Regions from separate parts of the Streptomyces sp. NPDC056128 genome, predicted to be linked through region 3. Evidence: riboswitches for the same ligand, from Rfam matches in the RefSeq annotation. Region 3 holds a riboswitch; each other region holds the start of a gene.
What was found. A riboswitch is a leader RNA that binds a small molecule or an ion and turns the genes downstream of it on or off. The one in region 3 is predicted to bind cobalamin.
Positions count from the first base shown of each region.

Region 1: another riboswitch for cobalamin. It lies ahead of ACFC1X_RS27330 (cobalamin biosynthesis protein); the one in region 3 lies ahead of ACFC1X_RS11955 (ABC transporter substrate-binding protein).
Region 2: another riboswitch for cobalamin. It lies ahead of ACFC1X_RS17020 (CoA-acylating methylmalonate-semialdehyde dehydrogenase); the one in region 3 lies ahead of ACFC1X_RS11955 (ABC transporter substrate-binding protein).

Region 1 covers NZ_JBHJVQ010000018.1:53,927-56,179, reverse strand. Annotated here, with positions in the region: gene ACFC1X_RS27335 (cobyric acid synthase) at 1-308, opposite strand, end outside; gene ACFC1X_RS27330 (cobalamin biosynthesis protein) at 305-1,270, opposite strand; cobalamin riboswitch at 1,370-1,512, opposite strand; gene ACFC1X_RS27325 (hypothetical protein) at 1,649-1,870, opposite strand; gene ACFC1X_RS27320 (anion permease) at 1,905-2,253, opposite strand, start outside.
Region 2 covers NZ_JBHJVQ010000007.1:155,453-157,705, reverse strand. Annotated here, with positions in the region: partial or broken gene alaS (alanine--tRNA ligase) at 1-457, shown strand, start outside; cobalamin riboswitch at 545-726, shown strand; gene ACFC1X_RS17020 (CoA-acylating methylmalonate-semialdehyde dehydrogenase) at 907-2,253, shown strand, end outside.
Region 3 covers NZ_JBHJVQ010000004.1:276,377-278,629, reverse strand. Annotated here, with positions in the region: gene ACFC1X_RS11955 (ABC transporter substrate-binding protein) at 1-889, opposite strand, end outside; cobalamin riboswitch at 927-1,106, opposite strand; cobalamin riboswitch at 1,230-1,354, shown strand; gene ACFC1X_RS11950 ((2Fe-2S) ferredoxin domain-containing protein) at 1,417-1,812, shown strand; gene ACFC1X_RS11945 ((2Fe-2S)-binding protein) at 1,837-2,253, shown strand, end outside.

The DNA of each region.
Region 1 (2,253 bases), on a different contig from region 3:
CCGCGGGCGGTCATCTCGCCGACCGGCTTGCCGAGCAGCACCACCTGGCTGCTGCGCTCACCGCCGGGCTTGAGCAGCACCGGGTTCATCAGCGCGGTCGGCTCCACCCGGCAGGCCTGGGCCTGCATGGCCTGCGCCCGCCCGATCTCCGCGCCCTCGCGCGTCACGAAGGAGTTGAGCGACATGTTCTGCGCCTTGAAGGGCGCGACCTTCACGCCCTGGCGCACCAGCCAGCGGCAGATCCCGGCCGTGACGACGCTCTTGCCGGCGTCGGAGGTGGTGCCGGCGACGAGGAGTCCACCGTTCATGACGTACGTCCCTTCCTGACGGCCCCGCGCACCAGCAGCCGGGCGCCGGCGCACACGCCGAGCGCCAGCCAGCCCACGCGCCGGGAGAGCCGAGCGGCCCGTTCGATGTCGCCGGAACCGGCCCGGACGGCGCGCCCCGCCGCCCCGTTGAGCACGGGCCGGTGCTCGACCCGCCCGCCGTAGGAGAGCGTCCCGCCGAGCCGCACCCCGAGGGCGCCCGCGAACGACGCCTCCACGGGACCGGCGTTGGGGCTCGGGTGCCGTCCGGCGTCCGCGCGCCAGGCCCGTACGGCGCCCCGCGGATCGCCGCCGGCCACGGTGGTCAGCAGGGCGGTCAGGCGGGCGCCCGGCCAGCCCGCGAGGTCGTCGAGGCGGGCCGAGGCCCAGCCGTAGCGCCGGTACCGGGGCGACTTGTGGCCGACCATGGCGTCCAGGGTGTTCACCGCACGGAAGCCGAGCAGTCCCGGCACTCCGCCGACTGCACCCCAGACCAGGGCGCCCACCACCGCGTCCGAGGTGTTCTCGGCGACCGACTCCACGACCGCCCGCGCGATCCCGTCGGCGTCCAGTGCCTGCGGGTCCCGCCCGCACAGGTGCGGCAGCCGCGCCCGGGCCGCCTCGACGTCCCCGGCCTCCAGGGCCCGGCCGATGACGAGGGCCTCGCGCGCCAGCGACGTACCGCCGACCACGGCCCAGGTGGCCGCGCCGGTCAGCGCGACCGAGGCGGCGGGGGAGCGGCGTACGGCGTGCGCGGCGGCCGAGCCCAGGGCGGTGGCGCCACCGGCGCACACCAGGGTGTGCAGCGCGCCCCAGCCCCGGTGGTCACGCCACAGCACCCGTTCCACGGCACCGGCGGCGCGGCCGAACGCGGCGACCGGGTGTCCGCGGCGCGGGTCGCCGAGGAGGAGGTCACCGAGCAGGCCGGCGGCGGCGCCGTACGCGAAGACGCGTCCGGCACGCACGGGTTCAGCCGGTCACACGGGCAGGGGAGCACCTGGTACTGAACGTCGGTCGGCAGCCGGGCATCGCGTCGCGTCCTCACTCAGGGTGTCCACGCCCTGGTTCGAAGAGTCCGGCGGTGAGAGTTCCTGGCTACCGGGGTCTGCTCCCCGGTCACAGTGGCGGGACCGCGCCGGAATCGCACCGGGCTTCCTCTCCTGCCGCCGTAGATGGCCCCGGAAGTCCACCACGGCCCGAGAACACCCGTCAACCTGGCGTTGACCTGCGGCGGGGGAGTGTGCGAAGCCCCACACACGGGTGGTGTGCGCCGGTACACGAAGAGGCGGGGCGCGCGACGGTCCGAGTCCGTCCCGCGCCCCGCCCCGGGGGTGTTCGGTGGGTCAGGCGACGATCAGATAGATGCCGTACGCCACCGCCGCCGCGCAGGCCGCGAAGCACGCGTACGCGCCGGTGACCGCGAGGGCAGCGGAGCCGCCCTCGGCGGTGGCCCGCTCCTGGCGGGAGAGTCCGACGATGCCGAGGGTGAAAAGGCCCACCAGGGCCACGGTGGCCACGAGGCTGACGCCGAAGACGGAGCCCAGTGCTGCCCAGTCGATGCTCATGGGGGTTCGCTTCCTTCGTACCCGGGACGCGGGCTCAGACGGTGGTGGCGGCCGACGGGGTCTTGGCCTCGGACGGGTCGGCCGGCAGCTCCTCGGCCACGTGCGCCGGGGGCGGGGAGACGGCGGCCATCGCCGTGGTGACCACACCGGCCGACTCGGGCTCGTGGGGGTCGACGACGTTGGTGTGGTCGACGACCTCGCGCCGGGAGATCTTCCAGATGGCGGCGCTGGAGACCACCAGGAAGACCGCGACGATCGCCGTGCCCCAGTCGCCGAGGCGGCAGACCCACTCGGCGATGGCGGCGACCAGGGCCGCGGCCGGGAGCGTCAGACCCCAGGCGACGAACATCCGGGTGGCCGTGGACCAGCGCACCACGCCGCCC
Region 2 (2,253 bases), on a different contig from region 3:
GCTGAACGCACCCCGCGCCGAACTGCCCGACAGGATCGCCGCCCTCCTGGACCGGCTCAAGGCAGCCGACCGGGAGAACGCCCGCCTCAAGAGCCGGGCCACCACGGTCCGTGCCACCGAACTCGCCGGGCAGGCCGTCGACGCCGGCGGCACCCTCGTCGTCACCACCACCGCCGAGGGCGGCGCCGACGAGGCCCGCGCCCTGGCCCTGGCGGTACGCGACCGTCTGCCCGGCACCACGCCCGGAGCCGTCGCCGTGGGAACGGACCACGGCGCGGTCGTCGTGGCCCTCAACAAGAAGGCCCGGGAGGCCGGGCTGAACGCGGCCACGCTGGTCAAGGCGCTCCTCGACGGCCGCGGCGGCGGATCCCCCGACCTGGCCCAGGGCGGCGGCCTGCCCGCCGGCCGGGTCACCGGCGTCCTCGCCACCCTGCCACGGCTCGTCGCCGGACACTGACACCGAGCGGGAGAGCCCGGGGCCCGGCGCAGGGCCCTCCCGGCGCCTGCCCGCCGCGCGGCACTGGATTTACTAGGACGTCCAACTATATAGTCGCGAGTACAAGGCCCGCGGTGCAGGGAAGCCGGTGTGATTCCGGCACGGTCCCGCCACTGTGACCGGGGAGTACGCCGTCGAGCGGTACGCCACTGACGAGTTGGATGTCGGGAAGGCGGACGGCGCGCGCTGATCCGGGAGTCAGGATACCGGCCGCGGGATGTTCCGTGTTTTCCACGAGGATGGAGCTGACACGCATGGCACCGGTGTGCACCCACGACCCTGGTGAACCCGCCCTCTGACGGGATTCCGGCCATACGCGACTCGCGCCCTCCGGCACCCGTACGCCACCGGCGTGCGCGTGCGGGACCGGTGCGCCATCCCCGGATCCCTCCTGACGAGAGCAGGCAGTCATGGTCCGCGAGCACGAACGCGCCTCCGTGCGCGAGTTGACCCACTTCGTCGGCGGCAAGCACACCCCGGGAACCTCGGGGGCCCACGGCGAGGTGTACGACCCCAACACCGGCGAGGTCCAGGCCCTGGTGCCCCTCGCCAACCGCACCGAGACGGAGGCGGTCATCGCCGACTCCGTCAACTCCCAACGCGAGTGGGGCGAGTGGAACCCGCAGCGCCGCGCCCGGGTCCTCATGCGGTTCCTCCAGCTGGTGGAACAGGAGAAGGACGCGCTGGCCCGGCTGCTCTCCGCCGAGCACGGCAAGACGATCGCCGACGCGCACGGCGACCTCCAGCGCGGCCTGGAGGTCGTCGAGTTCGCGGCGGGCATCCCGCACCTGCTCAAGGGCGAGTTCACCGACAACGCCGGTACCGGCATCGACGTCCACTCCCTGCGCGCCCCGCTCGGCGTGGCCGCCGGCATCACGCCGTTCAACTTCCCCGCGATGATCCCCCTGTGGAAGGCCGCCCCCGCCCTGGCCTGCGGCAACGCCTTCATCCTCAAGCCGTCGGAGCGAGACCCGTCCGTCCCGCTGCGGCTCGCCGAACTGTTCCTGGAGGCCGGGCTGCCGCCCGGTGTCCTCAACGTCGTCAACGGTGCCCGGGAGACCGTCGACACCCTCCTCGAAGATCCTCGCGTGGCGGCGCTCGGCTTCGTCGGTTCCACCCCGGTCGCCGCGCACGTCTACGCCACCGCCGCCGCCCACGGCAAGCGCGCCCAGTGCTTCGGCGGCGCCAAGAACCACATGATCGTGATGCCGGACGCCGACCTCGACCAGGCCGTCGACGCCCTGATCGGGGCCGGTTACGGCTCGGCCGGCGAGCGCTGCATGGCCATCTCCGTCGCCGTGCCGGTGGGCGAGGACACCGCCGACGCCCTCGTGGCCCGGCTGAAGGAGCGCATCGGCTCGCTGCGGATCGGCCGCAGCGACGACCCCGAGTCCGACTTCGGCCCCCTGGTCGGCCGGGACGCGGTGGACCGGGTCCGCTCCTACGTGGACCTCGGCGTCGAGGAGGGCGCCGAACTCGTCGTGGACGGGAGGGACTTCGTCCTTGAGGGGCACGAGAACGGCTTCTTCGCCGGAGCGTCGCTCTTCGACCGGGTGACCCCCGCCATGCGCGTCTACCGGGAGGAGATCTTCGGACCGGTGCTGTCCGTCGTACGCGCCGCCGACTACGAGGAGGCCCTGCGCCTGCCCAGCGAGCACCCCTACGGCAACGGCGTGGCCCTCTTCACCCGCGACGGCGACACCGCCCGCGACTTCACCCGGCGGGTGAACACCGGCATGGTCGGCGTCAACGTGCCC
Region 3 (2,253 bases):
GCTGGGAGAGCAGGAACTTCTTCTTCTGCTCGACGCTGCCGGCTCCGGCGTAGTCGTAGATCGCGATGACCTCGGGCCTGCGCTCGACGACCTGTTCCCAGGAGACGTCGCCGAACACCTCGTCGAGGTCGCCGAAGACGTTCTTGCCGCCGGCCAGCCGGATCAGGTCGGTGCCCAGGCCCTTGCCGCCCGCGGTGAAGGCGCTCTTGTCGCCGCTGTCGTAGACGAAGACCGGCACCTCCGGTTCGCCCTTCACGGCGGCGGACGCCTTGGCCACGCGGCTCTTCAGGTCGGCGATCAGCTTGTCGGCGCGGTCGGGGACGCCGAAGACGCTCGCGACGGTACGGATCTCGGCGTAGGTGTCCTCCATCGTCACCCGCCTCTTGCCGCAGTATTCGCGGTTGAGGTAAGTGTCGATGCCCGCGTCGGCGAACGCCTTGCGGGAGCGGCCCTCGTTCTCGGCGAAGGCGCTGCCATAGCCGCCGTAGACGAGGTCGGGCTCGGCGTCGAGGATCTTCTCGAACGACGGTTCCCGCTCGGCGAGTTCGGGAATCGCCTCGTAGTCCTTCTTCAGCTCCGGCAGGACGGCCGAGTCGGGGAAGGCGGTGCCGACCATGCGGTCCTTCAGACCGAGCGCGAGCATCAGCTCCGCGGGGTGCTGATGGATGGTGACCACGCGGGACGGCGGCTTCTCGTAGGTCGTCTTCACACCGCAGTTGTCGATGGTGACGGGGAAACCGGCGAGGGACGACGCCGATGCCGAATCGTCCTTGCCGGCGTCACCGGCCCCGTCGGACGAGCCGCACCCGGCGGTCGCCAGGGCCGCCGACAGGGCGAGCGCCGCGGCCGTGCCGCGCAGGCTCCGGCGGCGTCGGGCAGGGGAGAACAGGGCTGACACGTAAGCCTCCTGGGGAGTCCGCGCTCCTCGGATCGGGCCCGCGACAGGCCAGTGTCCTGACTCCCGGGCCGACGGCCCCCGGCTGCCCGCCCGGTGGGCGCGGGGCAGGTCGAGGGCGTGATGCCCGGTCACAGTGGCGGGACCGTGCCGGATTCGCACCGGCTTCCTGTCTCCCGTCGCGGCTATGACCTGGCGATATTACGTTCCTTTGAGCCGGGCGCAAAGCGCGGGTGTTCAGCGGGCACGCGGTGCCCGTCCACGGGGCGGGGCCCGCTGACAGCTCCGGCGACGGGATGCGAGGATGCCCGGAGCAATTGGGCGACGGCGGCCCGAGGAAGCCGGTGCGATTCCGGCGCGGTCCCGCCACTGTGATCGGCGAGCGAGCCCCCACACGACCACTGCCCGCACCGGGTGGGAAGGGGTGGGGCGAGCGACGACCCGAGAGCCAGGAGACTCACGCGGTCGCCTCCTCGACGGACCACCGGGGCGGATCTCCCCGGGGAGAGGGACGATGCCGTATGCCCGCCCAAGCCGGCCCGGCCGAAGCGACGCCCGGCGTACCCGCGGACCCGACGCCCTCACGCGTCGTCGTCTGCCGGGACTGCTGCTGCGGCACCCCGAAGATCATCGGCGTCGACCACGCGGCGCAGACGGCGCGTCTGCGGGCCCGGGTGCCCGTGCGGGTGTCGGACTGCCTCGACGTGTGCGAACAGGCCAACGTGATCGTCGTCCAGCCCTCCGCGGCGGGCCGCGCCGCCGGTGCCCGCCCCGTCTGGCTGGGACTGGTCAACGACCCGGACGCCACCGAGGACATCGCCGACTGGGTCAGCGCCGGCGGCCCCGGCGTCGCACCGCGGCCGGACATCCTCGACCTGTACGCCATCACGCCCCCGCGACGCGGTACGGCCTCCTGACTCAGCGCTCACGAGGAGCAACCGGTGTCCGGAAACGTTCAGGCGCCGCCCGCCGACGTCACCGCCGCCCTGCACGACGTGGCCGCCCTCGGCGGCTTCTTCGTCCTGCGCGTCGGCGGCGAGGACGCGGGCTGGCATCCGCTCCACCTCTCCTACGCGCGGGGATTCACCGACCTCGCCGAGGCCGTCGCGGACCGCCACCGCGCGCCCGAACCGCGGATCGGCGTGTCCATCGCCCACCTCGGCCACGCGGCACGCCTCTGGTCGCCCGCCCTGGCCTGCGTACTCCTGCACGGCATCGTCCTGGACCTGAGCCGGCTGGAGCGGGCCGACGACGGCCCGGCCCTGCGCATGCCGTACCCCGCCGGTCTGCGCGGCGGCGGGGCACGTCCGTCTCCCGCCCGCGCGCTGTACGAGCAGGTGACGGCCCACCTGGAGGCG